One region of the Lactobacillus sp. HMSC08B12 genome, then DNA from elsewhere that is predicted to be linked to it. Evidence: riboswitches for the same ligand, from Rfam matches in the RefSeq annotation. Region 1 holds a riboswitch; the other holds the start of a gene.
The links. Region 1 has a riboswitch for thiamine pyrophosphate ahead of HMPREF3168_RS01350 (ATP-binding cassette domain-containing protein). Riboswitches for the same ligand answer to the same signal wherever they lie in the genome.
Positions count from the first base shown of each region.

Region 1 (8,233 bases):
AATTGGCAAGAAATTAATTAAGAAATTTGGCAAAAAATTTGTAACCAAGAAATTGCCTCGAATAATCTATGGCAAATTGCCAAAAGCTGTCATCAAAAAAATCACATTAAAGAAGTTCGAAAAAGCTTGGAATGATCTTTTCTTAGGTAGTGTAGCAGGAATAGTCAGCGAACAGGCATATAATTATATGGTGAAGAATCATGTGCCGAAGTGGGCAGCAAAATCAGCAGCCGCTGTGTTATATGGTGTAATTTGGTATTATCTAAATTAAGATAGGAGAAAATATGGATAAGCTAAAAAAGAAAATGCCGAAAAATAAGTATGCAAGAGCTGCTATCTCATTGACAATCTTTTTTGCCTGCATTCTGCCAATCCAATACTTATTTGAGAAATTGTCATTTAGTACATTTTGGTCAAACTTTCTTGGCTTAACTATTGGTGTGTACCTCTTTCGGAAAATCATCGTTGCTTTGGGAATTCAACGACACAATTTTTAAAATGTCACTTTATTTAGTGGCATTTTTGCCTTTTTAGCGTGTAGTAAGGGAAAAAGGATGGGTGAACTTTTAAAAAATGCGCGGCTTAGTTTAGGCTTGTCGCAAAAAGAAATGGCTGCGGAAGTGATGTCTGTTACGCAGTATTCTAGAATCGAAAATGATCAACAAAGAATTAGGTTTGATGATCTAGTAAAAATACTCCATGCTCATCAAATTGATATAGTATCTTTTATTAATCAATTTTTACTGAGGCGGAAATTAACAGATTGCAATCATGACTATTATTTGCAAAAAATTGAATCCATGTATTGGGAGCGTGATCTTTCGTCAATTGATGAATTACTTGATAAGTTAAAGCAGTTTGGGCAGCATAGGCTCTTAAATCTTTTGACTAAGTTGTTGATTGTGAATGTAAAAGATGGTTTAGATTGTCCAATGGCACAACAGTGTCGTCAGGAATTATGCCAACGCTTGCTAGCAGTTGATAAGTGGACAGATAATAACAACTTGTTGATCTTATTTGCATATGGAGTCTTCATTTTAGACTCTAAGCACTTAGATTATTTTGCTAAACAATTATTTGAGCGATATCAAAGAATCGATGGTATGCCGATTAAGAAAGTAGAAATTTTAGCAATTATCGCTGTTAATTATTTGGCAAATGACCTTCATAAGGGAAGGGGCAGCCATTCGGGTGAAGCTGTTGATTTTCTATACTCATTACCAGCTCATCCGCACTTTTTACTCTATAAACTGCTAGCCAAGTATTATAAAGCGGTAGCTTTAGAGAATGTAGAACAACAAAAGAAGATTTCTAGGATGTTAGCGGAATTTGGTTATAGGGATTTAATAGTTGCGTTTAGTACCGCACCATAATCATTTTTTATGCAAAAAGCTTTCAGATTTTTTCTGGAAGCTTTTACATTTGTCTCTATAAATTGATGCCCTGCTGGCGGAAAAGCTCCTTACGCTTGGCCGCCGGCGACATCCCGTAGTACTTTCCAAATTTTTCATAAAAGAAGGACTTGCCCCGGTAGCCAACCAGGCCGATGATCTGCTTGATCGACAGGTCTGGCCGGGCCAAAAGGCGGACGGCTGCCTCCATCTTCTGCTCGTCAACCAGCTCAATAAAGCTCTGCCCGGTCTTCTTTTTGACCAGGTCGGAAAAATAGTTGGGACTGAGCTGGTAGTAAGCCGCGGCATCCTTCACGCTGGTCGAGACATAGTTTTCACTAATATAGCGGCGGATCTCCCGCTCACTCAAGCTGCCCACTTCATTTAGTGCCCGCAAGGCCAGAGCCAGGGCAGTTAGCAGCTGGCTTTTGAGCAAGACTGAAGATACAGAATCGCTAGTCTGGTACTCATTCAAGGCCGCCAGGAAAGCCGCCCCAGCTGGCCCGTCAACCGCCACCCGGCCGTGAGTCCCTACTTCTTCAGCTTCTCCCAGCATGAGATCCTTTTTCAAGTCTTTCACTGAAAAAGCTTCTGGCAAGACAAGCTGGACTAGGAGCCCCTCTTTCAGACTGGCCTTGCAGTCCTGGCCAGCTGCCATCAGGAACCAGTCACCGGGCTTAACCTGCCACTTTTGCTGGCCAGCCCGGAAGTGCCCCGTCCCCGCTAAAAGCAGCAAGGCAGTCAAAGAGTCATTCTTCCAGCCTTCAGCCTTGTCGCCTAGTAAAACAAACGTACAGGCCGCGGTCTGCCCCTTCCCCTTGCTCAGCGGCAGGGTGGCATCCCCAGCTTCCTGCAATTTTTTCTGCAGCTTGGCAATTTCAGTCATCAGCTCTCTCCTTTCCAGCAAAAACTTATCTTCTTTTTATCCTATACTGGGTCTTACCAGATTTTACCGCTTGCCGGCCAATTTTTCTCCCGCCAGCGGGCCCAGATGGCCAAAAGCAGAGACAGGAAGACCAGGATAAAGGCCGCCCAGAAAATCGCGTGAATAGCCCCGTAGAGGATATTCTCCATCTGGACCAAATCCTGCTTGGGCAGGCTGGCCCGGGTCTTGGCGTCTGATAAGTGGTTGAGCATGGACAAAGTGATCTTGCCTCCGCTAGCCTTGACCCCTTTAGCCAAGTGCTCATTCAAGATGACCCCGAAGACGCTGGAAGAAATCGCCATGGCCAGCATCCGGATCAGGTAGGAGAAGGAAGTAGCAACCGGCACGTCCTGGCTTTCCGCGTCTTCTTGCACCTTAACCTGAAGCTGGTTGAACATGACCCCGTGGCCCCAGCCCTGCAGCATCCCGGCCAGCAAGATCCCCCAGTAAGGGAAATAGCGCGGAGCCACGGCCATAGCCAGGTAGCCTGCCGCCAAAAGCCAGCAGGTGGCCAGCATAACCTGGTAGGCTGACCAGCGCCGGCGCATTTTTTCCACGGACAAGGAGCCCAGCATGTCGGTAAGGGCTCCGGGAATCTGGGTCATCCCCCCGACCAGGGCAGTCGTGGCCATCAAGCCTTCAGCCCACATCGGCGCGTAGACGCTGTAAGCCGACATGGCGGCCCAGATCAAAACGAACAAAGTAAAGTCGACCACCAAGGGGATATTTTTGAACAAGCGGCCTGGAATAATCGGGTCCTCTGCCCGGCGCTCAATAATGACCAAAAGTCCGATGAAAATCAAGGCCGCCGCGAAGATCAAAAGCGCCGTGGCCAGACTGGCTGAACCCACCAGCTGGGTCCCCAATAAGAGGGCCACCACCCCAAAGGATAGGCAGATGGCCCCGCCTAAGTCGACCCTGTGAGCTGGCCGGTCTTTTTTCTCATCCAGGAAAAAGATCTGGATCAAAACGATGGAAATCAAGGCCACCGGGATGTTGATATAAAAGACCCAGCGCCAGGACAGGGCATCAACGATCCAGCCCCCAAAGAGCGGTCCTAATATGGTGGCCGTGGTGAAGAAGGCAGAGACCATCCCCAGCACCTTTAGGCGCTTGTGGGCGTTTGGATAAAGGTCAGAGTAGATGATATAAGGAAGCGACACCATCCCCCCGTTGCCGATCCCGGCCAACAGGCGGAAGGTCAAGAGAAAGGACATCTGCTGGGCGCAGCCCTGGAGCAGCGCCCCCAGCAAAAAGCAGGCAGCCGCGAGCTGGTAGGCCAGCTTGTTCCCCCGCCGCTCGCCTAATTTACTCCAAAGCGGCGTGGAAACAGCCGTCCCCAATAAGAAGATGGCCACCAGCCAGCCGGTATACTCAATCCCGTGCAAATCGGCAATGATCCGCGGCAAGGCGGTGTTGATAATCGTGTTGTCCAGGCCGGACATGACGTTTGACAACATCAAGGCCACGGTAATTACTCGTCTTCGTTGATCTGACATTTTTCTCTCCCACTAAAGTCTAAAAGTCTGTAATTCTAGGATACAACTAAAAAATTTTTCGTTAAAGCTACTTCCCAGATTATTTTAAGAAAAGTGCTATAAATCGGCATTTTCAATCAGTTTGGACAAAGTTTGAATTAGACAGGCCTTGGCAAATCCAATATAATAAAATAAGAATCAATTTGACGAATCAACGGGGTGCCGGAAGGCTGAGATGATACCCATGGAACCTGGCCAGGTAATGCTGGCAAGGGAAAATGCTGCTTATGGTCACCCCAGTTTTGAGGTGACTTTTTATTTTGCAAGCAGAACTGACAATTGACCACTTAACTTTTTCCTACGGGGACCGGGAGGTCATCCGCGACCTGTCCTTAACCCTGCCGGCGGGGACTTTTTCCCTCTTGATCGGGCCGACCGGCTGCGGCAAGTCGACCCTGTTGAAGATCATGGCCGGCCTCTACCCGAAATACGGGGGCCAGCTGACCAGCGGGCAGGTTTCTTTGGGCGGGCGAAGTCAGGCCATGATGTTCCAGGAAGCCGGCGAGCAGTTTACCATGGCCACGCCTAGAGAAGAGATTATTTTTGCCATGGAAAACCTGGGCAAAAGCAAGACAGAATTTGCGGACCGGCTGAAGCTGGCCAGCGAATTCGCGGAAATCGACTCTCTTTTAGACCAGAAAATCGTAACCATGTCCGGCGGGGAAAAGCAGCGGGTAGCCTTGGCCGTCCTGGTCGCCATGGACGTGGATCTTTTCTTATTAGATGAGCCTTTTGCCAGCGTGGATCCGGCGGCCCGCCGCTTCTTGATTGGCCGCTTGGCCAAGCTGAAAGAGCAGGGCAAGACCATCATCATCACCGACCACCTTTTTGACGACTACCAGGGCAAGGTGGACGGGGTCTACCGCTTCAAAGGCGAGCAAGTGGACTTATTGACTAAGGATGAACAAGCGCTTCTCCTGGCTACTGAGCCAATCGACCTGCACTTCCCCCTGCCGGAGAACGAGCCAGCGGCTTTTGTCATGAAAAATTTCGCCATCAAGCAAGGCCGGCCTTTGCTTGAGCAAAAGGAATTAGCCATCCCCAAGGGGAAGGTGACCTTGATCACGGGGCCAAACGGCAGCGGGAAGAGCTCTCTGTTTAAGGCCATGACCAAGTTGCTGGACTACCAGGGCTCTTTGACCTGGGAGGGTAAGGAAGTGGCCAAGCTCAAGGAGCGGACCTACTTCCAGCATGTGGCCCAGATTTTTCAAAATGCGGCTGACCAGTTCATGGCCATCACCGTCAAAGAGGAGCTGGCTTTGAGCCAAAAGCACGCTTCCCCCTACTTCACTCCGGAAGTCTTAGACCAGGCCCTGGCTGACCTGGATTTGGCCGATCACATGGACCAGGTGGTCTACTCCTTGTCGGGCGGGCAGAAAAAGAAGCTGCAGATCCTCTTGATGCTTTTGTCGGGCCAGGAAGTGCTCTTGATCGATGAGCCTTTGAGCGGCCTGGACCAGAAGTCGATTGAGCAGGTCGTGCAGCTTTTGCAAAAGTGCCAGGAAAAGAGCGGGCAGACGATCCTGCTGATCAGCCACCAGTTCTACGGAATCAGCACTTGGTGCGACTACCACCTGCGTCTGGCCGGCAGAGAGCTGGCTTTTGTCCAGGATTAGGAGGAGAAAATGACTAAAAGCAAAATGAATCCCAGCTTGAAATTCCTGCTGACCTTGATTATTTCACTGGAGTTATCTTTTAAGGTCAGCCTTTTCAGCAATGTCATCGTTATTGTTTTATCCTTAGCCTACCTCTTATACCGGCGGATCAAGCCTAAGGCCCTGGGCGGGATGCTTTTGGCAACGGGCTTAGCGGCAATTACCGTCTTTTCTTCAGGCTACATCTTCAGTGACCACCGCGACCTCTGGTATGCTTTGGACATCTCCAGCCGGGCCTTCGTATATACCTTCACCACGGCCTGCCTGACCATTTCAACCACGGCAGAAGAGATGGCCCGGTCGCTGGAGCAGAACCTGCACTTGCCGAGCAAGTTTGCTTATGGAACTTTAGCGGCTTTGAACATCATTCCCCGCATGCAAGCCGCGGTCAAGCAGATCCGGGTGGCAGGGATGATGCGGGGAGTCTACCTCTCCTTTTGGTCCCCGGTCCTCTACTTTAACGCGATTTTGGTAGCTTTAAACAGTGCCGACAACCTGGCCCAGGGGATGGAGTCCCACGGCTACCGGGAAGGCGCTCCGCGGTCCGTGATCGTTGAGGTGCCGCTAACTAACAAAGATTGGCTGCTCTTTATTATTGCGGTTCTTCTTTTGAATCTGGGCGCTTTTTTACTCCCGTAGAAATTGCAAAAAAATTTTATTAAAAGAGTTATAAAATTGACCTAAATCAATTTCTTTTGCCTGGGGAAGGCCTATAATACTAAGTATCAAGAGAAGAAATTACTACTTAAGTAAAAAGAAAGGAAATTACCATTATGAAGAAATTAGACGCTACTACTTTGACTGCTGACCAACAAAAGTTCTTTAACGACGCTTTGGCCTTCGTTGCTTCCGTTGACAAGGACGGCAACCCACAAGTTGGTCCTAAGGAATCATTGACTGCTTTGGACGACAAGCACCTGGTCTGGAGTGAAGTTACCTTCTCCCACTTGTGGGAAAACATCAAGAACGGCAGCAAGGTTGCTGTTGTAGTTGCTGACGTGCCAAGCCACACTAACGTACGCGTGCTCGGCAGCGTGACTATCCACGAAGGCGACGACTTCGCTAAGGAATACGCTGCTAAGGTTGGCAAGAAAACTGATACTGCCGTAGTAGTTGAAGTTGAAGAAATCTTCGCTTAATCAAATCAGCATAAAGAAAATGGCTTCTAGGAGAAAATCCTGGAAGCCATTTTTGTTTACTGTTTATTTTTTCGCCCATAAAAGGCCACAAGCCAGGGCCGCGTAAATTAGGTATAAAATGCCAATTGAGATGTACCCATGGATATTGAAGACAAAGATCAAGACGACAACCACCAAAGCCGCAGCGACCGCGTAGCCAACTACCGGGCTGAGCTTAGTCAAAGGGGCGATTCCCAGAAATAGGGTCAGCAGGGTAATCGCGATCATGCCGGCAATCGCCCAAGATACTGGCCCCGGGTTGCCCAAGGCAAAGATCCACTGAACCGCCATGAACAAGGCCAAGCAGATGCCAGCCAGCAAGAAGACGGTTTTAACGGCTGGCTTAGTTGCAAAGTTTTTCATCATAATCACGCTCCTATTTTCAAAAGACTATTCACTCATATTATAAGTTCAAGTTCACTTTTTGAGCAGTGATTCTTGCGGCAGCCGTCATTTTTTTCTTTTGTTAAAAATTCCAGCTACCAAACTTGAGTATGTTAACGTGCGATTCTTGCTAAGTTTAATAATAACCTTTGTATTTTACAACGTTCTCTTCTGAGCTATGTTTTCTTGCAAAAAGCGGCTAACAGCCAATAACACTAAGGCCAAGAGGTTAAGTGGCAAATTGCCCGGACCAAAAGCGATTGGCGTAATCAGTCCTATAAATGTCAAGGCAAGGCAAACTAGGCCAATAATCAAGAACAGCTTACGGGGAATTTTTTGGCTAAATACAGCTAAGGCTAATTCTGTCAGTAAGACCAAAATTAAAACCACATGGCCAAAAACTGTTACCTTTAAATCAGTCCCTTTGATCGTTCTTAGGGCATTGATGTAGTCCTTTAGATTTGAGCAAACTACCACAGTCAAAAAGCATAGTAAGATTACATCAACCACTTTGACTAAAATCTTTAAGAATTTCATCTCTATCACCTTCGTTTTCACCCAACCCAGGCCATCACGCAGCTGACCAGGCTGACGGCCAAGAGGATGCCGGCCAGCCAATAGTTAAAGACTGCCTTCCCCCGCCAGCGGTAGCTGGCCAGAACCAGACTGACCGCCAAAGCGACAACAGCCAAAGTCCAGTACCAGGTCAAGCCGAAATACAGGCCTACCGCCCGGTCAATTACAAGGCCCAGCAAAAGGCAGGCGCCAATTACCCAAGCTGCTGCAGGAGCCAGCCACTTGCTCAGCCAGACTCCCAAAGCAGCCGCGGCAACGAGCAAAATAAAGGCATCATAAAGCAGTTCTGTTGCCTGCCCATGACTGCCGCTAAAGGCATAACCGGAAGCCGTCTGGCCAACTAAATTAATGATCAGCGACACTGCTGCTGCCGTCAAAAGCAGGTCATTGGCCAGCCACATGTAACGCTCTGTTTTAGTCATCAAAATCATCCCTTTCAATAACTTGTGACTTTATATTTGTAGCTTGGAACAAAACTATCAGAAAAGTAACTTGGCAATTGATGGGGTGGAATAATACCTACTCTATGACCACCACCCCAGCTCTTTTTAGTCGCACCCCAGTAGTACGCCAGTACTACGTACTT
Region 1 is NZ_KV793109.1:16,017-24,249, reverse strand. It holds gene HMPREF3168_RS01375 (hypothetical protein) at 1-271, shown strand, start outside; gene HMPREF3168_RS01365 (helix-turn-helix domain-containing protein) at 555-1,373, shown strand; gene HMPREF3168_RS01360 (helix-turn-helix domain-containing protein) at 1,429-2,277, opposite strand; gene HMPREF3168_RS01355 (MFS transporter) at 2,331-3,815, opposite strand; TPP riboswitch at 4,001-4,088, shown strand; gene HMPREF3168_RS01350 (ATP-binding cassette domain-containing protein) at 4,115-5,470, shown strand; gene HMPREF3168_RS01345 (energy-coupling factor transporter transmembrane component T family protein) at 5,480-6,148, shown strand; gene HMPREF3168_RS01340 (pyridoxamine 5'-phosphate oxidase family protein) at 6,283-6,648, shown strand; gene HMPREF3168_RS01335 (hypothetical protein) at 6,712-7,053, opposite strand; gene HMPREF3168_RS01330 (hypothetical protein) at 7,228-7,608, opposite strand; gene HMPREF3168_RS01325 (hypothetical protein) at 7,626-8,069, opposite strand; gene HMPREF3168_RS01320 (hypothetical protein) at 8,084-8,233, opposite strand, start outside.

Region 2 (8,233 bases), on a different contig from region 1:
AGGGCAAACTGACAGCCCGGCCATTTACCAGTACCTGGAAGAATTGCTGGCCCCATATGCCGGCAAGGCGGCAGGAGTGGTCTTGGGCTGCACCCACTTTCCTTTTGCCAAGCAGGCCATCCAGGAGATCTTAGGCCCCCAGGCCAAGGTCTATGACGGAGCCATCGGGGCCGCTGCTGAAGTCAAGCGGCAACTGGCCAGCCGGGATGAACTGAATGCCAGCAGCCAGCCTGGCCAGATCCTGTTTGAAAACAGTGCCCCAGCCGGCGCCGATTTGAGCAAGCGCCTCTATGCCCTTTACCGGCAAAAGCATTAGCTGGCAAAAGGCGTTTTTTCAGCTAGAATAATAGTAAGAAAGCAAACAATTAGTTTTAGATTATTAGAGGAGGACTTATGCAAAAGCCAGCAGAATGCACGACCATTTTAGTCGGCAAGGACGCCACCATTGATGGCTCCACGATGATTGCCCGCAGTGAAGACGGCGGCAGCACCATTATCCCTGAAGCCTTTATCGCGGTTAACCCGAAAGATCAGCCAAAGCACTACAAGGCAGTGATCAGCGGCCAGGAAATCGATGATGAAGACCTGCTGCCAAACCCGCTGCGCTACACCAGCGCTCCAGACGCTTCCGGCAAGAACGGGATCTGGGCCGCTGCCGGGATCAACGACGCTACGGTAGCCATGACGGCCACGGAAACCATCACCACCAACAGCCGGATCCAAGGGATCGACCCCTTAGTTGAAGAAGGGGGCCTGGGCGAAGAAGACTTTGTCACTTTGACTTTGCCATACATCCATTCGGCCAGAGAAGGGGTCAAGCGCCTGGGCTACCTGGTGGAAAAGTACGGGACCTACGAAATGAACGGGTCAGCCTTTGCCGACCATGACGAAGTCTGGTACATCGAAACCATCGGCGGCCACCACTGGGCTGCCCGCCGGATTCCGGACGATGCCTATGTGGCAGCGCCAAACCGCTTGAACATCGACTTCTTTGAATTTAACGACGAAGAAAACTTCATGTGCTCAAGTGACTTGCTGGACATCATCAACGAATACCACTTGAACCCGGACTACCAAGGCTACAACCTCCGTCACATCTTTGGTTCATCCACCATCAAGGATGCTCACTACAACAACCCGCGGGCCTGGTACATCCACCGCTACTTCGACCCTGAATGGGAAGGCGAGCCAGGGGACCAGGACCAGCCTTTCATCACTTACGCCAAGAAGAAGATCAGCCCGGAAGACATCAAGTTCCTGGAAAGCTCCCACTACCAGGACACCAAGTACGATGTCTACAGCACGACCAACACTGAAGCGGAAAAGAAGCTCTTCCGCCCAATCGGGATCAACCGGAACTTCGAAACCCACATCCTACAAATCAGAAATGACGTTGAAGAAGGTATCGCCGGCGTGCAATGGCTGGCCTTTGGCCCGAACACTTTTAACTGCTTCGTGCCTTTCTACACCAACGTTACGACTACTCCGGCCAGCTTCCAGACCGGTCCGGACTTTGACTTGACCAAGATCTTTTGGCTCAACAAGCTGAACGCCCAGCTCGGCGACACCAACTACAAGGTTTACAGCGCTTTGGAGCAGGCTTTTGAAGAAAAGACCATGGCTAAATTGCGCCAGATCGAAAACGAAACTGACCGGGCTGTTAAGGGCTTGACTGGCCGCGACTTGCAAGAGAAGCTGGAAGAAGCCAACCAGAAGATGGCTGACTTGACTTACAAGCAGACCGTAGCCTTGACCGGGGAAATGGTCAAGGACGGCCACAGCTTGATGAAGCTGAAGTACGACCTGCTGGATTAATTGGAGATTATTGATGAAAAAAGCCGCTGAAATTCAAATGCTGAAGGACTTTTCAAATGCCAACGCCACTTCCGGCTTTGAAAATGAATTCGTTGACCTTTTTACCAAGACGGTCAAGGACTACGCCGACCTTGAAGTCGACGGGATGCTGAACGTCTACGCTTCCAAGAAGCAGAACACTGGCAAGCGGCCGGTGATCCAGCTGGACGCCCACTCAGACGCCGTGGGCTTCTTGACCCAGGCTATCCGGCCAAACGGCTTGATCAAGTTCGTGACCCTGGGCGGCTGGAACAATGTGGTTCTGCCGGCCCTCAAGGTCAAGGTCAGAAACCGGGACGGGGAATACATCCCCGGCGTCGTGGCCTTAAAGCCGCCCCACTTCATGTCGGAAGCTGAAAGAAAGTCTGTCCCGCAGGTCGCTGATTTGTCTATTGACGTCGGCTCCTCCAGCCGGGAAGAAACGATCAATGACTACAAGATCGACACTGGCTGCCCGATTTTCGTTGACGTGGACTGTGAATACAATGAAAAGACTGGCCTCTTCTTCGGCAAGGACTTTGACGACCGCTTCGGCGCCGCTGCTATGGCTGACATCCTGGAAAACTTGAAGGATGAAGAAGTCAACTTTGACCTGGTTGCCGCCTTGTCCAGCCAGGAAGAAGTCGGCCTGCGGGGTGCCTATGTCACGGCCCGCAAGATCAAGCCGGACCTCTGCCTGGTTCTGGAAAGCTGCCCGGCCGATGATACTTTTGAACCGGACTGGCTGTCTCAGACTGGCCTTAAGCGGGGACCAATGTTGCGGGACATGGACGTCACCTTCCTGCCAAACCCCAAGTTCCAGCAATACGCCTGCGACTTGGCTGATAAAAACGGGATTCCTTACACCCGGTCAGTCAGAACTGGTGGCGGGCAAGACGGGGCGGCCATCTACTACGAAAACGGGGCCCCGACCATCGTGATCGGGATTCCGGTCCGCTATGAGCACTCCCCATACTGCTTCAGCAGCTACAAGGACTACAAGGCTGCTGTTGATCTGGCCTTGGCGATTATTAGAGATATCGATGAGGAAAAGCTAGAATCCTTTAAAAGCTTTAATTAAGGGAACTTTTTACCTTGTTAACGCTTTAAGGATCTGCTAGACTAAATTAAGTCAAATTGAATAAAAGCTACTAGGGGAGCGAAAGCTGAGATGACGAAAGTCGACCCTTTGAACCTGACCAAGGTAATTCTTGCGCAAGGGAAGTGTTTCTTAAACATGATTTCAAACTCCTAGCCGGCAATTGTTGGATAGGAGTTTTTTTAATGCTTAGAAGAGAGAGCAAGTGGAATGTGAAGGCTATTATCTTGATGGCCTTGATTGGGATTATTATGGGGGTTATCTACACTTACGTCGTCAACCCCATCTACAATTCAGTTGAATTAGCCTTGAACCTTGTCGGCCTGGGGCCTTTAGCCGGGCAGATCTGCGCCGGTCTTTGGTACATGGCTGCGCCTTTGGCCATGTACTTCGTGCCAACCTTTGGCTCCGGGATTGTCGGGGAAACCCTGGCTGCTACGGTTGAAATGGCCTTCGGTGGCCAGTGGGGGGCAATGACCATCCTGCAAGGGCTGGTGCAGGGGGCCTGCAACGAAATCGGCTTCTTCCCGAAGAAGGAAAACTATGACCGCTTCGGCTGGGGCAGCTTGATTACCGGGGCAGTCTGCTGCGCGGTGGCCGGCTATGTAATGTCTTACTTAACTTACGGCTGGAGTGCCTACAAGCCAGCCCTCTTGATTGAAATGTTCATCGCCTGCATCATTTCTTCCATCGTCTTTGACGCGGTTTTGGTCAAGCTGATCACCAAGCTCTTTGACCGGGTCATGGCCAAGTAGTTTCGTAAAGTTATCATTTTTTTGATAAAAATAATCAAAAAAGCGTGACAAGCCCTCCTTAAAGTTGTATGATGAAAAACATTGTTAGTTATCTTTCAAGGGGGGAGCAAAATGACGCATTTAATTTTAAGCAGACCAAAGAAGATGAACCGGGCATACTGGAGCACGGTTGGCCTCTTGCTGGCCTTGATGCTGCTGACTGCCTGGATTGGCCTGCATACCTTTGCTTACCTAAATCTCTAAAATCAAAATTTGCCAGAAAAAACGCGTGAACTTGCAAGTTCACGCGTTTTTGTTTTCTTCAAAATATTGAGGTTATTTTGTTCCTCTTAGCCGTTGATAATGGACAAGAGCTTGGAGGAGACCATGTCGATGGCCACTTGGTTTTCCCCACCCTGGGGGATTATGATGTCGGCATACTTCTTGCTTGGCTCAACGAACTGGTTGTAGCTTGGCTTAACCGTAGTCAGGTACTGGGAGATGATCCAGTCGATTGACCTGCCCCGTTCCTGGGTGTCCCGCTGCAAGCGGCGGATGAAGCGGATGTCGTCGTCAGCGTCGACAAAAAGCTTGATGTCCATGAACTTCCGCAATTCTTCTGAAGCCAAAACCAGGATCCCTTCCAGGATGATGATGTCGGCTGGCTCAACATGAATAGTGTCCTTGGCCCGGGAGAGGATGTTGAAGTTGTAGGTCGGCAGTTCAATTGCCTTGCCATCCAGCAGGTCCTGCAGCTGCTCAATCAAGAGGTCAGTGTCGTAAGCATTGGGATGGTCGTAGTTGATCTTCTTGCGTTCATCCATGCTGAGGGCTGAATTGTCGTTGTAGTAGGCATCTTCAGTCAGAATGAGCACCCGGTCAGCTGGCAGGCGCTTGCTGATTTCCTTGGAGACTGTCGTCTTGCCTGAGCCTGACCCCCCGGCAATCCCAATGACGAGTGGTTTCTGCTTAGCCATTATTCTACCTCTTTTTCTGCTAAATCATTGCGGCGGAGGATGTCGCGGACTTTCGTGGTCAGCATGTCCAAAGCGACATCGTTGGCCCCGCCTTCTGGCACGATGATGTTGGCGTAGCGCTTGCTTGGCTCAACAAACTGGTGGTAGCTTGGCTTAACCGTGGCCAAGTACTGGTCGATGATTGAGTCAAAGGACCGGCCCCGTTCGGCCATGTCCCGGCGCTGGCGGCGGATCAAGCGGATGTCGTCGTCAGTGTCGACGAAGATCTTGATGTCCATCAAGTTCCGTAATTCTTCTGAGGCCAGAACCAGGATTCCTTCCAGGATGATGATATCAGCTGGCTCAACGTGGACCGTTTCCGGGCTGCGCAGGTGGGTGGTGAAGTCATAGATCGGCATCTCGATGGCTTTGCCATTCAGCAGGTCCTGCAGCTGGCTGATCAAGAGCTCGGTATCAAAAGCATCCGGATGGTCGAAATTAATTTTATTTCTTTCAGCCATGGACATTTCCGGGTGGTTCTTATAATAAGAGTCTTCCGTGATGATCCGGATCCGGTCGTTTTTGAACTGGTCATATAATTCGTGGGCAATGGTCGTCTTCCCCGACCCGCTGCCGCCGGCGATACCAATAATGATGGGGTGTTGCTTTTTTGACATTGTAAAACTCCTTTAGCTATTAATTATAGAGGCCAGCCGGGGTCGGGTCTAGTCAAACTGTGAAAAAACGGGCTTTAAAGCGGTTACTCGTTTCTAAAGTAGAAACAGTTGTTGCTAAACTAGGTAAAATCTACTATAATTAAGAATATCTCAGAAGAGGCAAAATGAAATTAAGAATGTTTGGGAAAGAAGTTAAGATAAGTAAGCAAGTTTCCCGGCTTTTTATTAAAAAGCTAAAAGGATGAAGTGGAACTGACAAAAGACTTGCACGAAAGCCTACTTTCTGGTAAATTTAATTAAAAATTAATCATGCTTAAATAAAAATAACCGCTTACGAAAGCAGAAGGGCAAGCTCACATCCCAGATGATTCGGCTCCTGCTTTTAAAAAGGACCGAAAGATCTGGCTGCTTTGCTAAAACAGAGCAAATAAACGAACTTTTACCAAAGGAGCCGCCTGTTTGATCAATACGGCTTAAGCCAAGAAAGCTGAGCCAAACCAACGGTGATTTAATTAAGCGCTAATAAAACGAGGAGGACCACTATGGCAGCAATTATCGAATTCAAGAAAGTCAACAAGTTCTACGGTGACTACCATGCCTTAAAAGACGTCAACTTAAGCATTGACGAAGGCGAAGTCGTTTCCATCATCGGCCCTTCTGGCGCGGGCAAGAGTACCTTGATAAGAACCATGAACGGCTTGGAAGGAATTTCTTCCGGCGTCTTGGAAGTGGACGGCTATGACCTGGGGGACAAGAAGACTGACTTGAACAAGATCCGACGGAATGTCGGCATGGTTTTCCAGCACTTTAACCTCTACGAAAACCACACCGTCCTGGAAAATGTCATGCTGGCCCCAAGAATCGTTTTGCACCGGGACGAAAAGGAAAACCGGGAAATCGCTGAAAAGCTGCTCAAGCAAGTTGGCCTTTTGGACAAGGAAGACTCCTACCCAAGACAGCTGTCCGGTGGGCAAAAGCAGCGGGTGGCCATTGCGAGATCTTTGGCCATGAAGCCCAAGGTGCTCTTGTTTGACGAACCAACCAGTGCCCTTGACCCGGAAATGATCCAGGACGTTTTGGACGTCATGCAATCCATCGCCGCTGAAGGGATGACCATGGTGGTCGTGACCCACGAAATGGGCTTTGCCAGAGAAGTGTGCGACCGGGTCATCTTCTTTGAGCAGGGGCAAGTCTTGGAAGACTCCCACAACCCGAAGGACTTCTTTGAACACCCGCGCAACCTACGGGCTCAGGAATTCCTCAGCAAGGTAATTTACCACTAATAAAAGGGAAGGTGGCGGTTACATGAAACACACGAAACTATTCCGCAAAGTTGCCGCCCTGCTTTTTCTGTTGCTGACCACTGTTTCACTTTCCGCCTGTGCTGTTGAAAGTGACAACTCAGTGCGTGTCTACAACCACGTCAAGAGCAGCAAGACGATTACTTGGGGCGTCAAATTTGATACGGCTTTGTTTGGGATCAAGAGCGTCAAGACCAACAAGCTGGAAGGTTTTGAAATCGACCTGGCCCGCCTTTTGACCAAGGAGATCCTGGGCAAGGACGGCAAGGCAAAATTCATTGAAGTTACGGCCCAAACCAAGATCCCGCAGCTTAAGAACAACAACCTGGACGCGGTTCTGGCCACCATGACCATCACGGATGAGAGAAAGAAGTCGGTTGACTTCTCCACTCCTTACTTTAAGGCGGGGACATCCCTCATGACCAAAACCAGCAGTCCAATCAAGTCGATCAAGGACTTAAACCACAATGGCCGGGTGGCCATCGTGGTTAAGGGGACAACGGCTGCGGACGATATTGCCCGCCTGGCCCCCAAGGCCAAGATCCGCCAGTACAATGACTACGGTGCCTGCACCAATGCCCTCTTAGCCGGGCAAGGGGACGCGGTCGCCACTGACAACGGGATTTTGGCCGGGATTGCCGATCAGCAAAAGAGCCTGCACCTGGTTGGCGGCACAGTTGCCGTTGAACCTTACGGGATTGCCGTTGAAAAGGGGCAGACCAAGATGCTGGAAGCTATCAACAAGGCTTTGAAGGAAGCTAAGGCAGACGGCAGCTACCACAAGCTTGTCAAGAAATGGTTTGGCAACATTCCAGGATTCAGTGTTAAGGAGGCTGAATATTAATGTTGAATTTACTTGGAGCAAACTGGTCCACCTTTTTGCTCGGTTTTTGGAATACGATTCTCTGCAGTCTGATTTCCTTGTTTTTCAGTTTGATCATCGGATCCGGCTTTGCCATCCTGGAAACCGTGCCTAACAAGTTCTGGCGCGGGGTTGCCAAGGTCTATGTCGAAATCTTCCGGAACATTCCCTTGCTGGTTGTCACCATGGTCTTTTACCTGGTTTTGCCAACTTACACGCCGCTGAAGCTGACTGGCTTCCAGGCAGGGACAATCGGCTTGTCCATTTACTCATCAGCTTTTATCGCTGAAACTGTCCGCTCCGGGATCCAGTCCGTCGGGACCGGCCAGATGGAAGGGGCCCGGTCAAACGGGATGACCTACTGGCAGGCCATGCGCTACGTTATCCTGCCTCAGGCCTTCAGAATCGTGATTCCGCCATTGGGCAACCAGCTTGTCAACTTGATCAAGAACTCCAGCATCCTGGCTTTCGTAGCCGGCTTTGACTTGATGTACCAAGGGGACATCGTGGCATCCAATACTTTCCAGACCATCCCAAGCTATGTCTTGGTCAGCCTGTTCTACCTGGTTTTGACCCTGCCGCTCAGCTACTACATGCAGTATCTGGAAAAGAAGGGCGTTTAGGAGGCACATAAATGGAAAATCTTACAGAAGCATTATCCTGGATCAACCTCCGCTTTTTGCTGCAGGGTTTCTGGGTCACGATCGAAGTTTCAGTGATTTCAATCATCTTGAGCTTTGTGATCGGCCTGGCCCTGGGTCTGATCCGCTT
Region 2 is NZ_KV793094.1:16,315-24,547, reverse strand. It holds gene murI (glutamate racemase) at 1-316, shown strand, start outside; gene HMPREF3168_RS00625 (C69 family dipeptidase) at 394-1,815, shown strand; gene HMPREF3168_RS00620 (M42 family metallopeptidase) at 1,829-2,914, shown strand; TPP riboswitch at 2,977-3,073, shown strand; gene HMPREF3168_RS00615 (ECF transporter S component) at 3,118-3,687, shown strand; gene HMPREF3168_RS10890 (hypothetical protein) at 3,799-3,930, shown strand; gene udk (uridine kinase) at 4,017-4,643, opposite strand; gene udk (uridine kinase) at 4,643-5,299, opposite strand; gene HMPREF3168_RS00600 (amino acid ABC transporter ATP-binding protein) at 5,842-6,582, shown strand; gene HMPREF3168_RS00595 (transporter substrate-binding domain-containing protein) at 6,605-7,444, shown strand; gene HMPREF3168_RS00590 (amino acid ABC transporter permease) at 7,444-8,085, shown strand; gene HMPREF3168_RS00585 (amino acid ABC transporter permease) at 8,097-8,233, shown strand, end outside.
Region 2: it holds a riboswitch for thiamine pyrophosphate, as region 1 does, so the genes downstream of both, HMPREF3168_RS00615 (ECF transporter S component) here and HMPREF3168_RS01350 (ATP-binding cassette domain-containing protein) in region 1, are expected to answer to the same signal.